One region of the Mesobacillus jeotgali genome, then DNA from elsewhere that is predicted to be linked to it. Evidence: riboswitches for the same ligand, from Rfam matches in the RefSeq annotation. Region 1 holds a riboswitch; each other region holds the start of a gene.

Region 1 (8,198 bases):
TTTTTGCTGCTTCCTCCAGAGACGTTGGCAGCTCCCTGAAGAATGATACAAAAATGATTAAGTGGAAGAAGTTAAACATTGTTGGAATGATATATACAAGGAAGTTATCAAACAATCCTAGATCCCTGATCAACAGGAAGTAAGGAATCAATCCGCCGCTAAAAAACATTGTGATGACACCGACCAGCATGTAGAAGTTCCTGCCGTAAAGGTCACGTCTTGAAATTGCATAAGCAACCATTGCGGTAAAGAATACATGGGTGATCGTCCCGATAACCGTTTTGGCAATTGTCACGCCAAATGATGTGACAATACCCTGGGTTTCAAAAACAGCCTTGTAGTTTTCCAAAGTAAATTCTCGCGGCCACCAGTAAATCCCGCCTCTCATGGCGTCCACACCATCATTCAATGAATTGACGAGTACATACCAGATTGGGTAGAGCGTAATGGCACAGATAAAGAGCATGATCAGAATGTTAATGTTGTCAAAGATGTATTCGCTTGTTGTTCGCCGGTTCCGTTTAAAAAGCTTAAACACAACCTCACCCCCTTAGAATAAAGATGTTCCATTCAGTTTCTTCACAATCTTGTTAGCAGACAGGAGCAGGATAAAGGCAATGATTGCTTTTAATAAACCGACTGCTGTTGCGTAAGAGTAGCGGGCATTCTGAAGTCCCATTTGATAAACGTAAATGTCAATTACATTACTTGCGCTTTCATTCAATGAGTTACGCAAAATCAAGATTTGGTCGAAGTTTGAATTCAAGACACCGCTTACAGCAAGGATGAAAAGAATGGTGATTGTCGGGCGAATCGATGGCAATGTAACATGCCACATCTTTTGGAAACGATTTGCTCCGTCAATTGTTGATGACTCGTACAGTTCTGGTGATACACCAGCAATTGCTGCAAGATAAATGATTGCTGACCAACCAAGTTCTTTCCATATATCCGATAGAATGACGATCGCCCAGAAGTTATCAGGTGAAGCAAGGAAATTCGTACGTTCGCTGATCAACCCTAAACCAAGCAGGATATCATTTAAGACACCGATATCTGCCAGCCATGTTGTCAAAATCCCTCCAAGTACAACCCATGAAATGAAGTGTGGCAAGTAAGAGATCGTTTGAACCGCTTTCTTTAGCTTCATTGATGTAAGTTCATTAAGCAAAAGAGCAAAAATGATTGGAAGCGGGAACCCGATAATTAGTTTGATCAAGCTGATTCCCAGTGTATTTTTCAGGACAATCCAGAAGTTCTCATCCTGCAGGAATTCCTTGAACTGCATCAATCCTACCCATGGTGCTTCTGAGATCGTTTTGATAATGCTGTATTCCTTGAAAGCGATGATCAACCCATACATCGGGATATAGTTGAAGATGAACATCCACACTACTCCGAGAAGCGCCATCGTTTGCAAATACTTTTGAGAAATGATTGTCTTTTTGATTTTTTTGTATTTTTCCTTTTTTGTAGGCTCTACCATTATGGTGTCACTGACTTGTTGTTCGACTGGCTGTTGAATCTTGACTTCCATTTCTTCACCACCTTAGTTGCTTTGTCTTTCTTGTACCTTAATCATAAAAAAAAGGGCTTACATTTATAAGCCATGGAATTTTGCTTATGGTACCAATTTTTTAGTTTTAGGTTTATTGAGTAAAATATTGATACCATCGTGTTGGTATCGTTTACAAAAAGGGCAGGATTATGACAATGCGGCCATATAACGGATCCTGCATATATGCTCCTCAAACCTAAAGGATGGATTTTCATAACTAAAAAGGATAATCTAATCGTAGAGTTTTTTAAATCGAAGCTAATGGAAAGGAATATATTATGATTGCGAAAACAGAGGAAGATTTTAACGGCTTGAAAGAAATTGGCAGGATTGTCGGCTTGATACGTGATGAATTGGTCCAAAAGACCATACCTGGAATTACCACCAAGGAACTTGATGAAATCGCGGGTGCCATGTTTGAGCAGCATGGTGCGATTTCTGCGCCAAAGGGTGAGTACAATTTTCCAGGGTACACATGCATCAGTGTGAATGAAGAAGTAGCCCATGGAATTCCGGGAAGCCGCGTCATCCAAGAAGGCGATATTGTGAATATCGACGTTTCCGGATCGAAAAATGGATATTTCGCTGATACCGGCATCTCATTTGTCGTTGGCAAAGGGGATCCAATTTTAACGAAGATATGCGAAACAGCCGTCGAGGCGTTTGAAGCAGGTCTGAAAAAGGCGAAACCCGGATCGAAGAAAAGCGGACTAGGTAAAGCAGTTATCGCAACTGCGAGAAAGAACGGCCTGACAGTCATCAAGAATTTGACCGGACACGGGATTGGACGAACAATCCATGAGGCACCCGATCATATCTACAACTATCATGAGCCATGGGATGACGAGCTTTTAAAGGATGGAATGGTCATCGCTTTTGAGCCATTCATCTCAACTCGTGAGGAAGAAGTCTTCCAAAATGAAAACGATGAATGGACATATGTAACAGAAAACAGCTTTGTCGCTCAATGTGAGCATACAATCATCCTTACGAAGAATGGGCCGATTGTCATTACTCGATAGAGCTTTTTTCTCGATTGAAACCCTTGCTGCTGCAGGGGTTTCTCTTTTTTTGCCTGACCCCCCTGGCAGTTCATACTATATTCCTATTTTTCGTATTGCTAAAAAAAATCCAACAAAATGATTGACACTTTTTCTATGACACAGTAAAGTAATAAACAAGATTTACAACTCAATATTCGTTACTTCTTATCAAGAGAGGTTGAGGGACTGGCCCTATGACACCTCGGCAGCGGACTCCTTTGGAGGACTGTGCCAAATCCAGCAAGCATGAGCTTGACAGATAAGAAGAGGCCGACTTTTCATTTGATGTCCTCTTCTTTCTGAAGGGGACTTTTTGTTTTTTACAAATATCCCCACTTTAAAATTTCATATCGATACTTTCTTATCAAGAGAGGCGGAGGGACTGGCCCTATGAAGCCTCGGCAGCGGACTCACATTGAGGACTGTGCCAAATCCAGCAAGCATGAGCTTGGGAGATAAGAAGAGATATTGTCCAGCATTCGTTGCGGCATGCCCTCTTCCTGTTTCCGGGAAGAGTTTTTTTTATGCCCTAAAAAGGAGGAAAACAATGATTACGTTTGAGAAAGTGGAAAAAGTTTATGAAAGCCGCGGAAACAAGGTAGCGGCACTGAATGGAATTGATTTGGAAATCAAAGAAGGAGAAATATTCGGAGTCATTGGTTTCAGCGGTGCAGGAAAAAGTTCATTGATCCGCTGCGTAAACCTACTGGAACGGCCAACATCAGGCAGGGTGATTGTGGATGGCTGCGATATGACTTCCCTTTCAGTAAAAGAAGTCAGGGAGATAAAAAAGAATATCGGCATGGTATTCCAGCATTTCAATCTTTTAAACTCGAAAACTGTTTTTGATAATGTTGCGATGCCGCTCATTCTCGCAAAACTTCCAAAAGACAAAATAAAAGAAAGGGTGTATCAGCTCCTCGACTTTGTCGGCCTGGCTGATAAAGCAGACAATTATCCAGACCAGCTTTCAGGCGGCCAGAAGCAGCGTATCGGAATAGCCCGGGCACTGGCAACTCAGCCGAAAATCCTGCTCTGTGACGAAGCGACTTCTGCCCTTGACCCGCAGACAACCAGTTCCATCCTGCAGCTTTTGAAAAAAATCAACAAGGAGTACAACATTACGATTTTAATCATTACCCATGAAATGTCCGTCATCAGGGAAATTTGCGACAGAGTTGCTGTCATCGAGGATGGCAGAATCATCGAAGAAGACACTGTCTTCAGTGTTTTTTCAGCTCCTAAAACAGAAACAGCAAGAAATTTCATCAGCACCATCATGAATGACAGTATTCCTGATTCCGTGTACAGGATTATTGAAGGAAATTCAGGGCTGCATAAGGTATTCCGGATCAACTTTGTCGGTGAGTCAGCCGGTCAGCCGCTTCTTTCTCAGCTTTCTAAGAAATTCGATATCAATGTCAATGTTCTCTTCGGCAATATCACAGAGCTTCAGGGCATTCCATTCGGTAACCTGATTGTCGAGTTCCAGGGCAGTGATAAAGAAATTTTGAGGGCTCTTAATTTTATCGATCAACAAAAAGTAAGCATAAAGGAAGTGACAGCAAATGCTAGTTAATTCAGAGCAAATCATCCAAGCCTTAATTGAAACACTGCAAATGGTTGCATTCTCTCTCCTGTTTTCGGCAGTTCTGGGGGTGCCACTGGGAATTGCGCTTGTGGTCACACGGAAAGGCCATTTACTAGAAAACGCACCTATTTTCAATGTACTCAACAGCGTCATCAACGTCTTCCGCTCTGTGCCATTCATCATCCTGCTGGTTGCCATCATCCCGCTGACCCGGTTGATTGTTGGCACGTCGATTGGTACAGCCGCAGCTGTCGTCCCGCTCGTCTTCTATGCAGGTCCGTATATTGCCAGATTGGTAGAGAATTCCCTGCTCGAAGTGGATCCTGGCGTGATTGAGGCAGCCGAATCAATGGGAGCCACGCCCTGGCAGATTGTTTTCAAATTCATTCTTCCCGAAGCGATGAGCTCGCTGATCCTCGCATTTACGATTGCGACTGTTGGATTGATCGGTGCATCAGCAATGGCCGGGGCAATCGGCGGCGGCGGACTGGGCGACCTGGCGATTACATATGGCTACCAGCGATTTGATACCCAGACGATGTTCATCACAGTCGGCATCTTGATTGTAATGGTTCAGGGGCTTCAATCCCTTGGAAATATATCAGCTAAAAAAATCAGAAGAAGATAACCAGGAGGAAACCAAAATGAAAAAACTTTTATTAGCTTTGATTGTACTTAGTCTAGCAGTAATCAGCAGCGCATGCTCCAGCTCTTCATCATCAGCGAAAGGCGGAGAAACCGTCAAAGTGAAACTTGGAGTCAGCGGCACCGATCACCGAGTATGGGATTTTGTCGCCAAAAAGGCAGAAAAAGAAGGAATTGAAGTCGAAATCGTCACTTTCTCTGATTATGTCCAGCCAAACCTGGCCCTTGCAGAAGGTGAATTGGATGCAAACTCATTCCAGACCGTTTCCTATTTTGACGCTTTTATCAAGGAACATAATCTTGACCTTGTACCAATCGCAACGACACAGATTGCACCAATGGGTATTTATTCAGATAAATATAAAGACGTAAAAGACATCCCTGAAGGCGGGAAGATTGCCCTTGCAAATGAAGCTACGAACATGGGAAGAGGACTTCTTTTACTTCAGGAAGCTGGGTTGATCAAGCTTGAGGACGGCTTCGATGGCATTGGCTCCCTCGATAAAATCGTTGAAAATCCGAAGAATCTTGAACTTGTTACGCTTGTTGCCGGCCAGACTCCAAGGGTAATGCCAGATGTAGCAGCATCCATCATCAACAACGGAATCGCAGTCGATGCAGGACTTACACCAAAGAAGGATGCGATCTTTCTTGAGAGTGCAACGGCCACTCCATATATCAACATCATTGCAGTCCGCGAAGAAGATAAAGACAATGAAACTTTGAAAAGATTGGCTGAACTCTACCAACAGGATGACACAAAGGAGTTCATCGAGAAAGAGTACAAAGGAAATACACTACCTACATTTGTTCCGCTTAGCGAGATTGGGTGGTAGGTTAATAGGCTGAACGGCAATTTATAAAACGGAAGGGATATCAGACAGGCTCTGCACCCTTCCTCTCACTTTAAAAAATTGAGGAGGATTCAGGATGACAACACCAATAAAAACACTTCAGGAGTTAAAGGAAATTATTACAGGTAACGTTGAGCTTAATAAGGAGCTTTACTTATCGGCCAGTCATGATATCCATGAAAGACCGGAGATCGGTAATGAAGAATTTTTCGCCTCTGCACGGCTTATCAAGATTTTAGAGGATGAGGGTTTTGAAGTAGAAAAGGCCGTAGCGGGACATGAAACCGCCTTTGTTGCACGGAAAAAATCTGAAAAAGATGGACCATCTATCGCCTTTCTGGCAGAATATGATGCTCTTCCGGGGTTAGGCCATGCTTGCGGCCATAATATCATTGGCACGACAAGTGTTGCCGCAGCGATCGCACTAAGCAAAGTGCTCGATGAGACTGGCGGTGAAGCAGTCGTTTTTGGAACGCCTGCCGAGGAGGGCGGCCCAAACGGAAGCGCTAAAGGAAGTTTTGTAAAGCATGGCCTAGTTGAGGGAATTCATGCGGCATTGATGCTGCACCCTTCCGGACAAACAAGGTTGACTACGTCTTCCCTTGCTGTTGATCCACTTGACTTTGAATTTATCGGCAAACCAGCCCATGCGGCCGCATCGCCTCATGAAGGTATCAATGCATTGGATGCGGTGATTCAGCTTTTCAATGGCATCAATGCATTGAGACAGCAGTTGACTGATGACGTACGAATCCATGGAATCATCACTCATGGAGGTGATGCACCAAACATCATTCCTGAATACGCAAAAGCACGATTCTTCATACGGGCTGCAACACGGAGCGGATTAAATGAAGTGACCCGCCGCGTCAAAGCAATTGCAGAGGGTGCAGCCCTGGCAACTGGTGCTGAGCTGAATGTTATTGCCTTCCAAAATGAAGTTGATAATCTTCTATTAAATGATCGATATAATGAGGTTTTTAAAAATGTTATCGAAGACCTTGGGGAGACAGTTGCAACTGATGAAAGGGACGGAATTGGCTCAACCGATGCCGGCAATATCAGCCAGGTGGTGCCAACCATCCACCCTTATATCAAAATTGGACCGGATAATCTTGTTGCCCACACTGTTCCATTCCGGGAAGCAGCCGCTTCTCAGCAGGGAGATGAAGCCTTGCTTAAAGGAGCTAAAGCACTCGCTTTGACAGCTTTTCAATTAATCACAGACCAGGAGTTATTAAAAGATATAAAAGCAGAATTCGAGATTAGAAAAGCTGCGGAAAATAATTAGTATACATTTACCTCATATAAGAACCCTTGCACAACCGCAAGGGTTCTTTATTTAATGCTCGAAGTCAGCATCCATGATTGTAACTAAACTCATACAAAAAAACAGAAGCAAGTCTACTTCTGTGCTTTTGATCCTGCCAAACTGATTAAGAAATCGATTGCTTCCATTTCTTCTCTTGTCAAATACCGTCCCAATTCCGGATTCTTCAAAATGGCTTCTGCTTGTTCGATCGTCATATGATTCTCTCCTGAACTAAAATTCATCCTTCTATACTATCGGTTGAGAAGAGCAGTTTTTTAACAGACACTAACATATCAAAATTTCGCGTGTGAATAACTATATTCCCTGAATAAAGCCATCGGCTGATTTAAACACCAAACTGCTTTCCTTCTATTCAAAAAATACTAAAAACTTAATTGACTTGTGAAGAGTTAGTATATATAGTAGTGTGTATTATTCTTCTTTTGGGTTGGTTTTGAAGCTGGGCTATATTCTCTTGTGATAGATTGAACAAGCTTTTACTCTATTTCCAATACTTGGAGTTCCCTTTCCTATTTTTAAGGTTTTATCTAAATTTCTCCTAGTCCACCTAAAGAAGTACTTGAACCAGAAATTCACAACAACAAGAAGAGGAGACAAGTTATATGCAGCAAAAAATTTCGTTTTCAACTTATGCCCTGATTGGGACCATGCTATTTGGGATGTACTTTGGAGCGGGGAATTTGATTTTCCCTATTCAACTAGGACAGCTGGCAGGCACGAACTTCTGGCCTGCATTGATCGGCTTCCTGGTAACAGCCATCGGCCTCCCTTTTTTAGGCATATTGGCGATTGGCCTTTCGGGAAGCACTGGCCTGCGTGATTTAGCCAGCAGAGTGCATCCTGTTTTCGGCATCGGCTTTGCGACAGTTCTTTATTTGACGATTGGACCCTTTTTCGCAATTCCACGGACTGCAACTGTCCCGTTCGTTGTTGGGTTTGAACCCTACATTGCTCCAGGACAAGCTGGTTTGTGGCTGGGAATTTTCAGTTTCGTTTTCTTTGTCATCGTTTACTTTTTTTCACTGCATCCTGCGAAGGTGATGGACTACATTGGAAAATATCTGACACCTGCTTTTCTCGTTTTTCTATTTATATTAATTGGGATCTCTGTAATGAAGCCAATGGGCAGTTTTGGGGAACCGAGCGGTGCTTATGCAGATTTAGCTTTTATCAC
Region 2 (8,198 bases), 2.0 Mb from region 1:
TGCTATGACAGAACTCGTCATGATATTGCGCCAATGTGTGCATCTGTCTGTCCGAGTGATGCAATCCGCTTCATCGACTTCGATGAAATGCAGCAGCTGCGCAGAAGACGTACCCAAATGAACCTGGTTGAAGGCAAAAAGCCTCAAGAGGGCAATAAATGGGATTACGTACCTGAATTCTTCGGTGTTTATACAGATTCTCAATCATAATTGAATGGAGCCGGCCGGAAAAGAGCGCTAAGTTCATTAGGGCCGGCTCTATTTTTGGATTGATTTTCACGATATTGGCGAAAATCTGATTTTATTGGCGGTTTTCACAATTTTATTGGCGAAAATCCAACTTTATTGGCGATGTTCACATATTTATTGGCGAAAATAAAAATATATTGGCGAACTGGAAATTTTCGGCGATTTTTTCCAGCAAAGGTTTCAACCAATTTTAGATAAGGTAGGGAGTAATAACCCAACCAAAAAAAGAGGTGCTTTCAAATGTTAAAAGGGAATGTGCTGGCAGTGACAAGCGGCAAGGGCGGAGTAGGCAAGTCTTCATTATCAGTGAATCTTGCACTTGCGCTGCAGAAGCTTGGAAAGTCCGTTGCAATCATCGACCTTGATATATACGGATTCAGCGTACCGAAAATACTTAATATAGATGCAAAACCTAAAACGTTCAACGGAAAAATCATTCCGGTTGAGGCGCACGGCATTAAAGTAATGTCGATGGGCTTCCTTGTGAAGGATAATGAACCGATCGTCTGGCGCGGCCCGATGCTTGGAAAAATGATTCAGCATTTTACAGAGGATGTTCTGTGGGGAGAAATGGATTATTTCATTCTCGATATGCCTCCTGGAACGGGGGATGTCGCCCTTGATATGCACCTGATGATTCCGCAGAGCAAGGAAATCGTCGTGACGACACCGCATAAGGCTGCTTCATTTGTAGCAGAACGTGCCGGATCAATGGCGATCAAGAGCAAGCATGAGGTCATCGGCGTGGTTGAAAATATGTCCTACTTCAAGCCTGAAGACAGTGACCAGAAGTACTATATCTTCGGAAAAGGCGGCGGCAAGGAACTGGCTTCACAGCTTGGAACGGATTTGCTCGGCCAGCTGCCGATCCAGGAAGCGGATGAGAATAGTGAAACGCCTGCTATCGCAGCAGAGAATACCGGGCTATTCAAGGAATATTTAAACCTGGCAGAAAAAATCGATGCAAAGTTTCAGCTCTAGGAACAGGAGGATTTGGCTATGAGTGATGATAAGAACAAAACCCATCATGAAGATGATAAAGATATGATCAAGCTAATCGATAACCTGAACAGGAAAGACGATGTCCATTTGAATAGAAGGGCATTCCTGAAGGCATCCTTTGGCGCAACTGTTGCCATCGGACTGGCAACGACTCCATTCGGGATCTTCACCTTCCTGCGCGATGAAAATGGTGAAGTGAAGCGAGTGGAAATCACCGATATCGATGATCTGGCAGTCGGGGAATCAAGAAACTTTAACTATCCAACGAAGAACGAGCCAGCAATTTTGGTCAGGACACCGGAGGACAAATTCGTTGCCTACAACAATAAATGCACACATCTTCAATGCCCGGTGTTCTACGAGCATAAAGAAAATGTCCTGCTGTGCCCTTGCCACAAAGGTTATTTCAATGTAGACAGCGGCCAGCCTATGGCAGGACCGCCGCAGCGAGAGCTTCCTAAGATCCTGCTTGAAATCAAGGACGGAAAGGTTTTCGCAGTAGGGAGGGAAGTAAGGCATGGATAAAAAAAGAACTGCATTTTTCTCGATTTTCCTGTTCCTTGCCATAAATGTATTTTCGCTTTCCAATGCAATCGAGGGGTATTATGGGCAAGAAGATGAGCGTGTATATGGCGCGGTTGCTGTTGCGCTGATTTCCACTATCCTGGCAACAACAGCCTTCTTCATCTGGAGGAAGGCAGAGTATAAAAAGTAAGCTGGTGGCGATGATAAAAAGAGAGCTCTTTTGAGATTGGAACAAGTTCCACAGAATTTGGAATTGGCTGCAAAACCATTACGAAAAGAGTCTTTAAGGGAGGATTGAGATGGTTTCCCATTCTTTTTTTCATCACGACAGCAAAAAAGAATCAATTGAGGAAGTACTTGAAAATTCTGTCGAAATTGAAGAAGATTTGATGCGTACTTACTTGATTACGGCTGAACGAGTCCATGACGATCCTGAGCTGAAGGAACGCCTCGAAAACTTCGCGGAAGGAAATGCGAAACGGACAAAACAGCTGCTTGATGAGTTGAAAAAAGGCAAATAAAAGAAGCAGCGGAGTTTCCGCTGCTTTTCTGTTTACTGTTTTCATGGTATTAGCTAAACTGATTTGTCGGCACAATCCTGATATTTTCCCCTTCAAATTTCCTTTCCCCGAACAGGGTGATCAAGGTACAGCTTTTGATCCGGAATGGGCTTTCGGCGATTTCATATTCAGCAAGCAGGCCGGATCCAAGTTCTTCGCCTTCTTGATTCAAAGCCTGCACATTCTGGCCTTCTAGTGTCCTTAGTTTGGCTTTCATCAGGAATACCTTCCACTCTTCCCAATTCTTGATCAAAAAGGCCTTCTCACCGTTCTCCAAATAACCTAGCTGGCAGCCTCTTTCGTCAATGGCGGCTTCGTTACCATAGCTGAGCTCCATGATCAAATCCCGTAAAAATTGAAATTCATCAAGGTCAAGATAAGGGTCGATCTGGAACTCAACTTCATTTCCTGTTTCCTTGATTGTAGCAAGTGTTTTGTTGTTCAGCATGACAGATTTGTTTTTAATATGTTCTGATTTCATATGTTCGAGGGGTGTTCCCATAAGTTTCAAAGTAAGCATAATAATCTCCTTTTTTTCGATCGTCTTGTTACCTTCATTATAATGATTTTGCCCTATCTGCGGTGTGACAAACTTCATTTCTTACCCATAAATCGCGGGTGTAGTTCGAAAGGTATAGGCAGCGACATGATTCGACGATAACTGGCAAATAATTGGATTATTTATTAAAAAGGTTACAAATTTTGCAATACTTGTAGCGAAACTGAAAGCTGGCTGAAATCTTGAATGAAAAATTGTTTGATAGAATACAATGATAAGGTTTGAGGGCAAGCCGCAAAAGGGAAAAAGAACAGTTAGCTAATACAAATTTTTAATGCCTGAAGGAGTCCGAAGGCTTTTTTGGGATTGATCATTATGAGAAGTCGGAGGAAAGTCATGACATTTGAAGAGCAATTAATCAAAAAGTCGTATTATGAAACTTTTATGGAATCAGGGAACAGGGCACACCCTGTCCGTGTACTCGGGGAGCTTTACCTTGAAGAGCAGAAGAATGATATGCCTGATTTGTCATACATCCGTTTTGCTCAGGGAGAGGTCTATTTTCATAACAAGGACTACGAAGCGGCGATTTTTAAGTGGGAAAATATTACGAATGAGCTGGAGCCGTGGGCGAAAAAGAACATGGGGGATGCATTTCTGGAGATTGGTCTGCTCACATCTGCAGAGGACCTGTACCTTTCGATCGAAACCGAGAGCAATATTTTGAGGATTGAAAGCGGCCTGCAGCTATTGACGCTTTACATAGAGCAGGGAAAGCTTGAAAAAGCAGTTGCTGTCATCAAGAAATCAGTGGCACTTGATCCGGATTATCCGGGTGTAACTGAAATAGCCCGCGCTTTCTTTGAAGAGCACCAGGAATGGGAAAATGCCGTCGAATTGGCGGTAAATGAAGGTGTTCGAACCGGTTCGCCTAAGTGGTTCGACGTCTTGAATCAGTACGTAGAACAGGGGCATACCGGCCAATTATCGCCAGATTATTTTAACGAAGCATTATCCGTCCTATTCCAGGTAGACCGAAGCCGGTTTGAACAGCTAGCTGTTTCATTGTGGGAAAGTTACAGGAATCAAAGCTCATACATGATATGGCTCAGGGAATTCAACCAATTGTTCAGCGGGATGGACGGCAATAGAAGAGATGGCTGGACCCATCTTTCGGCTGTCTATCAGGATACCTATTTCGAGCTGATTAATGGGGATCGCTTGATTAAAGAGATTTCTCCGCTGATTCCTGAGTTGCTGACTAACTGGCTCAAGATAACAAGTCCTGTTAACAGCCTTGTTTCGGCATCATCGATTATAGCGTGGAATGAAGTATTTCCAGGGACCATTACCGCATCGGCGATTCACGATGCCGAGAACCTTGTGCTGAATTCACGCGAGTACCATGATGGCTACGAGGATAGCATGCAGCTATTCGAAACAATCATCAAATGGGCAGAGGATCATGAGATAGAGGTAGGCAACAGGATCAAGTGGCTGGTCCAAGAGCTGAAGGAATCCAATGTCCATAATCTACTGATCGCCGGTTTGTCTGGCAATGGAAAGTCTTCCTTTGTCAATACCATTATAGGGGAAGAACTGATTACATCTCCTACTGCGGCGGTCATCCGGTTCACGAACGAAGAAAATCCGGAAATCCAGGAAATCACCGATACGGCCGTCCGCCAAATCATGGATATTGAGGACTTCAAGGAAAGTGCAGGAATTCGCCGACAGAACCATAAAAATGAAACGATCATAGATTTCAGAGCTGAGTTCGCGTTCCTGCGCGACCATGAACTGGCACTGATTGATACTCCTGGAGTCAATCGCAATAACTATGACAATCACCCGTTGTACAATTACCTGAGGTTTGCAGATAGCTTGCTTTTCGTGCTCAACGCAAATGATCCTTTTACGGAAAAAGAAAGAGAAATCCTCTCGAAGATTTCAGAGTACTTCCCGCAGCTTCCAATACACTTCCTGTTGAATAAAATAGATTCAATCTACAGTCAGCAGGAGGCAGTAGAAGTTTTTGACCAAACATGGGCTGAAATCAGCCAATACTATCCTGACGCAAAAATGTTTGCTTTCTCGGCTAATTATGACAAAGGAAAGCAGCTGAGAGACTTCTCTGAATTTATTAAAACGAACAACAGGTCTGTCGACATCGAGCAGGAGCGCACAGCAAAACTGCAATTCTTTGTCAGAAGGGCCATCACGTATCTGCTTGATAAACGGATTGAAATTGAGAATAACCATATGGAAACAATCAACTGGAACGAAGAAATGGTAAGTAAGCTGAACGGTGCCATCAATCAGCTGGGAGACATTGAAGAAGAGAAATCGAAGTCCATTCAGAAGTCATATCGTAAAATCAAGGATGAAACCCGTGCGGAAATCATTGAAAGAATCCCGGAAATCCTGCGCAGTTGTTCTGAATTGGTGACGGAGGACAGCGATTTCGGAAAAATCCATGCTGAAATGGATGAAGCAATGAACAAGAAGATTAGGGAATACCTTGATGAAACTGTTTTGCCGAAATTCCATGAAGATTTGCAGGGCTGGATTCAACATTCCAAGGATGAATTCGATCATAGCCAAAACTACTTGAATGAAATGGCCGAGGGCTTTAACTCGATGTATGGAGAGGAACGGATCAGTCTGGATTGTGATTTCAGGGTGCTTGATGACTGGCGCCGCGATGCAAGCCGGATGACGAACGGTGTACACTATGAAAATGTCAACATCATGAACCGCCCGACACCGCAGCAGTTCTTCCTGAAAAGCGCAGGTAAGCTGCTTGGCGTGCTGCCGCAAAACAATGCGATGCTTTATAACCGATACAAAACCTATCTGGAGTCGGAAGACTATTATGATATCGGCGTAACCATCGCGAAAAGATTCCTGCAGCAATTCGAGATTTTTGAGAAGTCGATTGAACGAGATGTGAACCTGTTCTTCAAAAATCCATTCATTGTACTGGAAGAAGCAGTAGAAGAAGCCAAATCGGAAATCGATTATGGTAAGACCGAACTTGAAAAAATGAGAATCAACCCAGAACTGTACCGCGACCCATTGACACTGTACGAAGTAAAGCTCCGACAGTTTGAATGGATGACAGCTGCAGGAAGAGGGGAATAGAAAAAGGAAGATTCCGATTTGGAGTCTTCCTTTTTGTTTGGTACGGAAAAAAGAATATAATTAAATTTTCATAATAATATTGACAATATGAGTATAGGAGTTTAAAGTAAAATTTATCGATTTGCAACATTAACTCAATAAAGAAATTCTCTTATCAAGAGTGGCAGAGGGACTGGCCCTGTGACGCCCAGCAACCGTTCCAATGGAATTGGTGCTAAATCCTGCAAAACAATTTTTTGTTTTGAAAGATAAGAGAGGAATCCGACTTTGCATTTTATTGCGTTTGAAACCTCTCTTTTCTGGAGAGGTTTTTTTATTTGTTTTAGTTACGCAGATCAATCAAAGGGGGAGAATCAAATGAAAAAAGGAATTAAAAAAGTATTTTTAGGTGCAGTTGCTTCTGCACTGCTGCTGACAGGATGCGGCGGCGGAGAGACGAAAACGGCCAGCGGTCCTGTGGAAGGCGTTCCGGAGCGATTTGCAAAAGGTGAGGAAGTCAAAATCAAAGTCATCCGCAAGATTGGCGGAGATGACCATACAGCGCAATTTTTAGCCGGAGCGAAAGCAGAAGGAGAAGCGCTCGGCTTTAAGGTAGACGTCTTCACGGCAAATGGTGATACAGCCAAATTCCATGACGCAATCAATCAGGGGCTGCAGCAGGATTATGATGGATTCATCATTTCCCATGGAGATGATGCAGCAACTGTAGATGATGTGAAAAAATTAGTTGAAAAAGGCAAAAGCGTCATAACTTTCGATTCAAATCCGGATCTGGCGCAGGTAGAGGGAGTCACGCTCACATCCCAGGATGATGAGGCTCTCGCAACGCAGGTACTAGACCAGCTTGTGAAGGACCAACATGGAGAAGCGAATATCGTTTACCTCTGGGTTGATGGCTTCCCGCCAATGGTCAGAAGAAATAAAGTTTACCAGGAAACTCTGAAGGCAAACCCGGGAATCAAAGAGGTTGAGAGATTCGGAGTGGCCGCTGCCGATACAAGTGTCCAGACGCAGAATGCTGTGGCCGCGATGCTCAACAAGCATCCAAAAGGGGAAATTAACGCGATTTTCGCAACGTGGGACGCGTTTGCAATCGGAGCTGCTCGTGCCATTAAGGAAGCTGGCCGCGAGGAAATCAAGATTTACGGAATTGATGTTTCCAATGCTGATCTTCAGGAAATCCAGGGAGAAGGCAGCCCATGGAAATATACTGCCGCTGTTGATCCAAAGCTGATAGGAGAAGTGAATATGAGATTGCTGGCGAAAAAGCTTGCCGGCGAGGAAACACCAGCAACCTATGATCTAGAAGCATCACTGATTTCCCAGGAAGAGCTGCAGCAGTCAAAAAATCCAGTAAACATGGTCAATCTGGCTGAAATCATCGAAGGCTGGGGCGAATCAGACGCATTTCTGGAAGATTGGATGCAGAAATTGAAGGATCACTATAAGAAATAACAATAATAATGATTGGTTGATAAGTTTTATAGCGAAAAAATAATTTTTATAGCGACTTTTTCAGTTATATAGCGATTTTCTTGATTTTATAGCGATTTTTCCGATTTTATAGCGAAAATCTCATTTTTATAGCGAACTGGAAATTCCACGCGATTTTTTCCAGTTCAGCGAACAAAGCAGGCACTCTCAAAAAAAGAGTGTCTGTTTTCCAGATTGATAGGGAGGAGGAACCCGGATGAAACTTCAAATGAACAACATCAGTATTGATTTTCCGGGGGTGCGTGCGCTGAACGAAGTTAATTTCAGTACAGAAACGGGCAGCATCCATGCGTTGATCGGCGCAAATGGCGCGGGTAAATCGACATTAATGAAGGTGCTTTCCGGTGCCCACGATCATTACACAGGGGAAATCCTGCTCGATGGAGAGAGTGTGGAAATCAGGACACCGAGTGACGCGCAGAAATTCGGGATCCAGACGGTCTATCAGGAGGTTGATACAGCCATCATCCCATCGCTGACTGTTGGGGAAAACATCATGCTTAACCACACAGTACAGGCAATGGAAAACAAGCACTGGGTGAATTGGAAGCAGCTTTTCAAACAGGCAGAGGATATTTTATCAGGAATGAACCTTCAGATTCCTGTAAAAAATCTTGCCGGGGAGCTTACGCTTGCAGAGAAGCAGCTGGTCCTGATTGCCCGGGCGATTTCAAGTGATTGCTCCTTTTTGATCCTTGATGAACCAACGGCTCCGCTCAGCCATA
Region 3 (8,198 bases), 1.8 Mb from region 1:
CGTTCACATATTATCCTTGTTTTGTTCATTTATTTCTCACTTTCTTGCCAGCTTAAATCCTTGTTGTACGCGTATAATTAGCCTGTAATCCTCTTCAAGGAGTTGGCGAAAATGCGAGATAAAACATTGGATTTCATTATAGGCTTCACCCTGTTTTGTATTGAATGGACATTCCTGCTTTTACTAAGCGGTAAGGAAAAAGCTTAAGACCAATATAGGCTTATACTCATAAACTCTTGCCCAGCAAGAGTTTTTACTCTCTTGCCATACCACAAATTTACATAAATTCTAAAAATAAACTAACATTATTTCTTATTTTTCGAAACGTTTGCTCCAAAGCCCACCGCCAGGACACTGAAAATACTTCCAACCAAGATTATAAAAGCAGTCAGTTTTAATTCCTCCTTTTTAACTCACCAATGCTTTGGCCTTTCTAGCGACGAAGGTAGCTTGGTTTCTGCATTTCCTTTTGCTGAGTTAATTTGAGCCTGAGTCAGGAAAAAGCTCCCTTCAAGATTTGCCCCGCTTAAGTCAGCGTCCCTCAAATCTGCACCGATAAAGTCACACACCCTCATGTCAGCTCCCTTAAGATCTGCAGCAATTAACAGTGCGCCGCGTAAATCGGCTCCTTTAAGATTTGCTCCTTTCAATTTCGCGCCAAATAGGTTCTTCCCTCTCTGCTGCTTTCTATTTTTCACTCTCGAACGTACCAAGTCACTTGTTTTTAAGAGCAGCTCGTTGACATCTGCTCGATGTGCAGGAATATCCAAACTAAGAATCTCGTCTGCTTCAAGATTAGTAAGCTGTTCTGTTTTTTCATAAATTGCTAGAAGATGTTCATATAATGGTTTAGCCGCCTCTAATTCCATAGCTTCATCCAAGTAACACAGCATTTCATGGAGCTGCTGCATGATCGGGAAAACATCAAACATCTCCTTCTGCGTTCCTGGCTGAGCTCGCCAGTCCAGCCCCCTATAGGTTACCTGCGAAACCTTTTGTCCGGCACCGAAGCATTCGTAGACAGTACATCCTTTGAAGCCTTCATCCCTCAATTTGTTATGAATCCCGCAGCGGAAATCTTTCAGCAAATTCGTACAAGGCACCCCGCCAGCTTTATCAAAAGCAAAGTCTGCTGATTTTGCATATGGCAAAGCCACGCAGCATAAACCAAAACAACTTTCACAATCGGCACTCAGTTTATTTTTATACACGACTATTCATTTCTCTTAATCTCCCGTAGTATAATTCCATCTTTTGTTAATTATAGATTATCACATTTTACCTCAGAAAAAAAAAGCAGGGGGATTCCCTGCTTATCTTGTCACTGCCCCATACTCCGCAGCCAGCTCTTCTCCTAAAAACTTTGCCAGCTCAAGCATGCCAAATTTCCCTGCCTTTGCTTCTGCATCTGAATTATAATTCGTATTTGTATTGATATCGTAAGTGTATATTTCACCTGCCTCGTTTCTGATGAATTCAATTCCGGCAACATGGATATTATTTTCTTCTAGTACTCTCTGATATTTTTCAATAATGGGATCATTAAAGCCTTCAATCACCTGGAATTTCGGCTTTTCTTCAACCTCTTCACCTACCGGGCAAAACAGGTCTCCAATCTGGCAGGCATCAGCCGGGCACAATTCAAAGCCTTCCGAAGTATCGACTTTCACCGCATAAACAAATTGGCCGCCGACAAACTCGCATCTGGTAATATAGCTCTCCGGGGAATGGATATATTCCTGAATCAGCGTGACACCGTCAACCGGCTCTTCGAAAGAAGCTCCCTCTACATAGGACTTCAATGCTTCAATCGATTGAAAAAGCTGTACCCCAAGTCCCTTTCCTGCCCGATTGTGCTTTGTTATAAATGATTTCCCTTCAAATTCCTTCGCTGCTTCTAATAGCTGTTTACTACCGACAGTCGCAATCGTTCTCGGAGTCCTTACTCCATGCTTGGCCAGCTCAAGATATTGCTTGACCTTGCTTACCTCTAGTTCCAGCGCACGGGATCCGTTGTATACCTTCCTGCCGTGGTTCTCCAGCCATGATAGAACCTGTGCTGTATATTCAGGGGCAAAGCGATGGCCTCTTGTGTGAGAGGAAGCGCTCATCCTGCTATAAAAAATACCTTCTGGCGGTTCCTTCGATAAATCCAGCAGGCCTTCGTCCAAATGCCATTCCTCAAAAGGTATGCCCAGCTCCTCCAGCCGCTTTGTTAAATGGATGGTCCATTCGCTATTTTCATGAATGATGTATACTTTACTCAATTTCTTCCTCTCCTTAGTTTAAGATAGATTATACAATCGCTTGCTTTCTTTTTGCCTCAACGAGCGGCATTACCAGCTTTGCGAAACGTTCCATTTCCTCGAGCTGCGGCGAGAATTGCAGTAATAGTAATCCTAAACCGGCTTCTTCGTACTGTAAAATCCGCTCGGCGATTTGTTCTGGTGTCCCTACTAAATTTGGCCGCAGTCCACGGTTTGATACCGAGTAATCCTGAAGCTGGATTTGCTGTTCAAGCTGGGATTTGCTTGTGAAATCCTTAAAACCCGCATAGGCACTTGATTCTTTAACTGTCGTGATGCGTTCCAATTCTGCAAATGCCTCTTCTTCAGTTTCGCGGCAAATGACATAGGCAGCCATTCCGAACTCCGACAGTTCTGGATTTAACGTAGCCGCTCTGCGATTTTTCATATCGGTTATTTTCTGTTCAATTTCCTCTACTGTTCCGCCATGCATGACATAGGCATCACATTTTTCAACAATGGTCTGTTTCCCCTTTGGACTTTCCCCGCCGGCATACAGAATCGGATTTGGACGCTGTACTGGTTTCGGAAACAGCTTCGTATTCTTGAGCTGATAAAACTTCCCTTCATAAGAGAAGCTATCTTCACTCCAAAGTCCCTTGAGTACATCAATGAACTCCGTAGTCCGCTCATATCTTTCATCATGTTCGGTAAAAATCCCGCCGTACTGACGCGCTTCTTCCTCCCACCACGCAGATACAACATTAAGGGTAAATCGCCCGTTGCTGATTTGGTCTATGTTTGCCGCCATCTTTGCTGTGACTGCAGGATTGTGGAAACCTGGCCTAACAGCAGACATGATCTCGATTTTTTCAGTAACAGAAGCCAAAGTGGCAGCTGTTGTCCAGGCTTCTAGGGAGTCATGCTCGGGGCCTTTGATATCATTAAGATACAATTCTGCGATTAAAGTAGTTGAGTAGCCCCACTCTTCTGCTGACTGAATCACCTGCTTTGCATAATCAAAGGTAGGCGGCATGTTTTCATCCTCAACATTCCTTAACCATCCGCCAAATATCGGCAGCCAAAATCCATACTTCATCACAATCTCTCCTCTGCTCATTTAAACTCAACTTAACCAACCCGATAAGTTGGTTTTATTAGAAAAACACTAGAGACTTATAAATAAGCCTCCTAAACACAAAAAGCTCCCTTCTTGAAGAAGAGAGCCATATAATACTCTCTTCTCATCTTTCAGACAAAATTGTCCGCAGGAATTGGCACAGTATTCTTTCAGAACCTGTTGCCGAGGTTTCGCAGGGCCTTTCCCTCCACCTCTCTTGATAAGAAGACATCATGTATTAAATTTTAGTTTAATAAAGTGATAATATTCTAAATTCAAACAAAAGTCAATTCGTTTATCGAAATATTTTTATATTTCAACCGGAAACCCTGAGAGAAATTTATTTACCCGCTGTGATGCCTCTATTAGTCTTTCTGGAGGCTGAACCATAGCGATTCTGACGTACCCTTCGCCTTGTTTGCCAAAAGCATCACCAGGAACGACGGCAATCCCTTCTTCATCAATTAGCTTGAAGGCAAAATCGCGGGATTTCCAGCCTGCAGGAATTTTAGCCCACACAAACATCGTTGCCGGAGAATTAGCCACTTCCCATCCGCTGTCCCGAAATCCAGATACCAAAGCATCCCGCCGCGCTTCATACTGCTTTAACTGATCTTTCAGGAAAGAATAATCAGAAGTAAGTGCTGCAATCGCTGCTTTTTGGATTGGGTAAAAGATGCCGTAATCGATATGTGATTTAAAGGAAGCAAGAATATTGATAACCTGTGAGTTTCCAGCAACGTAGCCTATGCGGCAGCCTGCCATATTGAAAGTTTTAGAGAGTGAATTGAACTCTACACCAACTTCCTTTGCACCAGGTACGGATAAGAAACTGATTTGCGGGTTCTTATCATAAACCAATTCAGAATAGGCGAAATCATGTACGACCAGGATATTATGTACTTTGGCAAATTCGATTACCTGTTCAAAAAAACTGGTGTCAGCAAGTGCAGTGACAGGATTACCCGGATAGCTTAAGATCATCATCTTTGTTTTTTGTAAAATTTCCAGAGGAATCTCATTAAGTTGAGGCAGGAATTTATTTTCCTCCAGCAAAGGCATAGGATAAATCGTTCCGCCTGCGATGGTAACGCTCGCTTCATAGATTGGATACCCTGGATCAGGAACAAGTACATAATCACCAGGATCAATAATTGCAGTTGCAAGATGTGCAAGCCCATCCTGCGAGCCCATCAGCTGCAGGACTTCGCTTTCTGCTTCCAGTTCAACCGAATAACGCTGATGGTAAAAATATTTTACCGCCTCGTTAAATTCACTAATTCCCTTAAGTGTATATCCATACTTCCCCGGATCCACCGAATGCTTAGCAAGTTCCTCCATGACAAAAGCAGGCGGTCCAAAATCCGGACTCCCAATACTCAGGTCAATCACATCTTTTCCATTCATCAAGGCCGCCTGCTTACGGTCAACCACTTCCTGAAAAATACTGGATGTCATTTTTCTAATCTTTTCTGATCCGTAGATTTTCATGGACATTCCCCTTTACTGTTCATTCATTCATGATGTTTTCGTTGAGGTTGATTCATCTGAATTTTTAAAATATAAATTCGATTATAGCAGTTTCGTTTGATCAGTTCTAGAAAAAAATAAAAATGAGCACGTATGCCCACTTACCAGTATTTGATTATGCTTTCTTTTGCGGATAATACCAGTTAGCGAAGATTTTATACCAGTTTAATCATTTTTAATACCAGTTGAAAGCCTTTTAATATCAGTTAACAACGATTTAATACCAGTTGGGAATTTTGGGTATCCGGATATGTTAGAACCGCAATAAACAGGCAAACAAAAAGAGCTGCCCAGGGCAGCTCTCTACTAAGTTCGTGTGATTATTTTGTCGATGATTCCATATCCAAGCGCCTCCTCGGCACTCATGAAATAATCCCGGTCAGTATCCTTTGCGATTTTTTCCACTGGCTGCCCTGTTCTCTCGGATATAATCTGATTCACATGATCTCGCAGCTTCAGAATTCGTTTGGCTGAAATTTCGATCTCCGTTGCCTGGCCCCTTGCACCGCCCAGCGGCTGATGAATCATGATTTCGCTGTTAGGCAATGCAAATCGTTTTCCTTTTGTTCCCGCAAGCAGCAGCATGGCTCCAAACGATGCGGCCATTCCGATACAGATTGTGCTGATATCCGGCTTGATGTATTCCATCGTATCAAAAATAGCGAATCCCGCTGTGGTTGAACCTCCAGGACTATTAATATAGATGGAGATATCCTTTTCAGGATTATCTGCTTCAAGAAACAGAAGCTGAGCAATAACGCTGTTTGCCACCTGGTCATTGATTTCATCTCCAAGCATGATGATCCTGTCTTTTAACAGCCTTGAATAAATATCGTATGAACGCTCCCCGCGGTTGGATTGTTCTATGACATAAGGAATTGTACTCACTTTGTTCCTCCCTTTCCTGCTTACGCAGCCATTTTGAAAGTAGAGAGAGGTGAACGGGAGTGCAGAGACATTTCCGGTGAACACGGAGCAAGCGCTGGGATTTGCTGGATATTTTCAAGCAAAACAGTCGGATCTTCAGACTGAAGAGATTCGCATAGCAGGTCTGACAGCAGCTTTGCTTCCTCGTCGTCCAGTTCCTGATCCACTTCACACAGGCAAGTATTATCACGTTCAACCCTCTTTCTTGCCCGGTGGAGTGCAGCTTTAACAGCCATGTCTGTTGTCCCCATCAGCTCAGCAATTTCCCGTGATTGAAAACGAAATGCTTCCTTCAGGATAAAAATCACTGCCTGCTTCGGCGTCAATTTGGACATGACCATCTCGACTGTATCCATTACATTGCCTTGAGTGAAAGATTCGAGATCCTCCGGGATACCCGTTATCTCGCGGCTGTGCTTCCTGACCGTATCAACCCAATGGTTATAAGCTATTTTTTTCAACAATGCAGAGCTGATCTGGGATGCCTCATAATGGCGAATCGCCTTAAGCGACACTTCTTGCACGAGGTCATCACCATCCCAGCTGTTCTGCGTTAGAAACCGACAGTATCTCTTTAGGCTATGATAATGGTCCATTACCCCGGTATCCTCTGCTGTTTTCAATTTCCTGAGCTTGTCGATCGACATCCTGTTCACTCCTTTGAACCTCTCTGCCCCTTAAACGGCTGGAGGGAGAGAAAAGATACGGCCTTCAAAATAATTTTATTCTTTCTTCAGTATATGCTGGGAAAGGAATTTTTCAGCTTTTACAGTCTGTTTCTTTTTTCTTAACAACAACAGTAGTAAAGGTAATAAAACTATTGGTATTAAAGCCAGCAAATATAAACTGGACATTGGTGCTTTTTCCGGAAAACGATCAGGATAACTTCCACACAGGTCTAAATGGATTCATCCTTTTTTCGTCTGAGATCAGAAAAAAACATCACACTTATTCCTAGTGCAAACGGAGTTAGCACAGAGAAGGCTAAACCATATAGAATTTCACCTTCCATAAATAACGATATAGAGGAAGCAAGACAAATAAAAAAAGAAAAAAGGAAAAATATCCCGCCAAATAAGCTTTTTATCTTTTCGTAAAGTGTATACATATTAATCAATTCTCCTGAAGTTATGGAATAAATACGCATTAGTTTTTTATATTCTTATCATTAAAGGTAAGTAATCTTTTCGAGGAGATTACTGAAATGGATATTTTTTTAAGCCCAGGCAGCGATTTTCCTAGCTATTTAATGGTTTTGCCATTTTTTCTATGTCACCCTCAAGATTCGCTGTCCCCTTTTTAAACGTCCAGTTCACCAGGAAAATTCCTATGAAAATCAGCGCTCCGCCTGCATACACATACCACTCCACGACCTCATCGAGCAGAACCCAACCGGTAAGTACACCGAAAAAAGGTGCAAGGAACAGGAAGGCGCTTGTCTTGCCTGGATCTCCTTGATTAATCAGGTAAAACCAAATGGCAAACTGGACGATTGAGGCCATAATTGCCAGCCATAAAATAACTGTTATTGAAACGGGGTTTATCATCAACTTTGGGGATTCCAATGTAAGCCCCATCAATAAGAGGGCAATTCCCCCAAAGAGCATTTGATAAGCTGTCAACACCCAGACATTGAAGCGGCTGCCCCATTGTTTAATAAGGATAGTCCCAATTGACCAAAACACAGCAGCCCCCAAACCGAAAAGTGTACCAACTGTCAGCTGCAGATGGAAACCTAATGTGATGAATACACCGATGAACCCTACAAACGCGCCGATCCATTGAAGGAGCCTGTATCGAATTCCAAGAAAAACAGTCCCCATCATCACCACCATTAATGGATTGGTAAAGGTTAAAATTGAAGACTCGCCCGCTGTAATCGTTCGTAAGCTAAGAAAGATACAGCCCATCACTCCTGCCGTCTGCATCAAACCAATCGTGAAGATCCTTCCCCAGTCAGCGAGCTTTTCCGGCTTACCACTTTTCCTCACAAGTACCGCCATCACCAAACCAGCAATTGTGAATCGCAAACCAACCAATAATAAAGGAGAGACATAGTTTAAACCAATCTTTCCGACGGTAAAAGAAGAGCCCATAAGAAATGTAGTGACAACGACAAGCACAATGAACATGAGTGGATGAAGACTTGTTTTTTCCATAACGGCCCCCCTTTTCCAGAAAGTAAATTCTGGTTAATAGGTGTATTTACCTTTAAGTAAAGCCTCTAAAAACACTTAGAGGATTTTCCTTTAAAGCTTTAATTTAAGGCAGAACGTGTTACATTGGTTATTCCCAGGCTTTCGAGCTTAATTCAATCTCAACGCTAGACTTCACATACGCAAACCAGCGCAACGCTTCGTTATGATGGTTGATGA

What was found. Region 1 has a riboswitch for S-adenosylmethionine ahead of FOF60_RS19715 (methionine ABC transporter ATP-binding protein). Riboswitches for the same ligand answer to the same signal wherever they lie in the genome.
Region 2: another riboswitch for S-adenosylmethionine. It lies ahead of FOF60_RS04855 (sugar ABC transporter substrate-binding protein); the one in region 1 lies ahead of FOF60_RS19715 (methionine ABC transporter ATP-binding protein).
Region 3: another riboswitch for S-adenosylmethionine. It lies ahead of FOF60_RS10090 (LLM class flavin-dependent oxidoreductase); the one in region 1 lies ahead of FOF60_RS19715 (methionine ABC transporter ATP-binding protein).

What each region holds. Positions count from the first base shown of each region.
Region 1 covers NZ_CP109811.1:3,846,074-3,854,271, forward strand. The annotation lists gene FOF60_RS19700 (carbohydrate ABC transporter permease) at 1-538, opposite strand, end outside; gene FOF60_RS19705 (ABC transporter permease) at 551-1,486, opposite strand; gene map (type I methionyl aminopeptidase) at 1,837-2,580, shown strand; SAM riboswitch class I at 2,764-2,867, shown strand; SAM riboswitch class I at 2,960-3,063, shown strand; gene FOF60_RS19715 (methionine ABC transporter ATP-binding protein) at 3,149-4,180, shown strand; gene FOF60_RS19720 (methionine ABC transporter permease) at 4,170-4,820, shown strand; gene FOF60_RS19725 (MetQ/NlpA family ABC transporter substrate-binding protein) at 4,837-5,673, shown strand; gene FOF60_RS19730 (M20 family metallopeptidase) at 5,768-6,982, shown strand; gene FOF60_RS19735 (hypothetical protein) at 7,096-7,218, opposite strand; gene brnQ (branched-chain amino acid transport system II carrier protein) at 7,627-8,198, shown strand, end outside.
Region 2 covers NZ_CP109811.1:968,973-977,170, forward strand. The annotation lists gene FOF60_RS04820 (4Fe-4S dicluster domain-containing protein) at 1-210, shown strand, start outside; gene FOF60_RS04825 (Mrp/NBP35 family ATP-binding protein) at 490-1,230, shown strand; gene FOF60_RS04830 (QcrA and Rieske domain-containing protein) at 1,249-1,776, shown strand; gene FOF60_RS04835 (hypothetical protein) at 1,769-1,966, shown strand; gene FOF60_RS04840 (hypothetical protein) at 2,076-2,297, shown strand; gene FOF60_RS04845 (hypothetical protein) at 2,347-2,856, opposite strand; gene FOF60_RS04850 (dynamin family protein) at 3,232-5,979, shown strand; SAM riboswitch class I at 6,128-6,234, shown strand; gene FOF60_RS04855 (sugar ABC transporter substrate-binding protein) at 6,337-7,434, shown strand; partial or broken gene FOF60_RS24545 (ATP-binding cassette domain-containing protein) at 7,682-8,173, shown strand.
Region 3 covers NZ_CP109811.1:2,011,221-2,019,418, reverse strand. The annotation lists gene FOF60_RS10100 (pentapeptide repeat-containing protein) at 414-1,217, opposite strand; gene FOF60_RS10095 (ATP-grasp domain-containing protein) at 1,314-2,267, opposite strand; gene FOF60_RS10090 (LLM class flavin-dependent oxidoreductase) at 2,296-3,345, opposite strand; SAM riboswitch class I at 3,488-3,593, opposite strand; gene FOF60_RS10085 (LL-diaminopimelate aminotransferase) at 3,676-4,857, opposite strand; gene clpP (ATP-dependent Clp endopeptidase proteolytic subunit ClpP) at 5,203-5,784, opposite strand; gene FOF60_RS10075 (sigma-70 family RNA polymerase sigma factor) at 5,805-6,470, opposite strand; gene FOF60_RS10070 (DMT family transporter) at 7,062-7,982, opposite strand; gene FOF60_RS10065 (cysteine hydrolase family protein) at 8,110-8,198, opposite strand, start outside.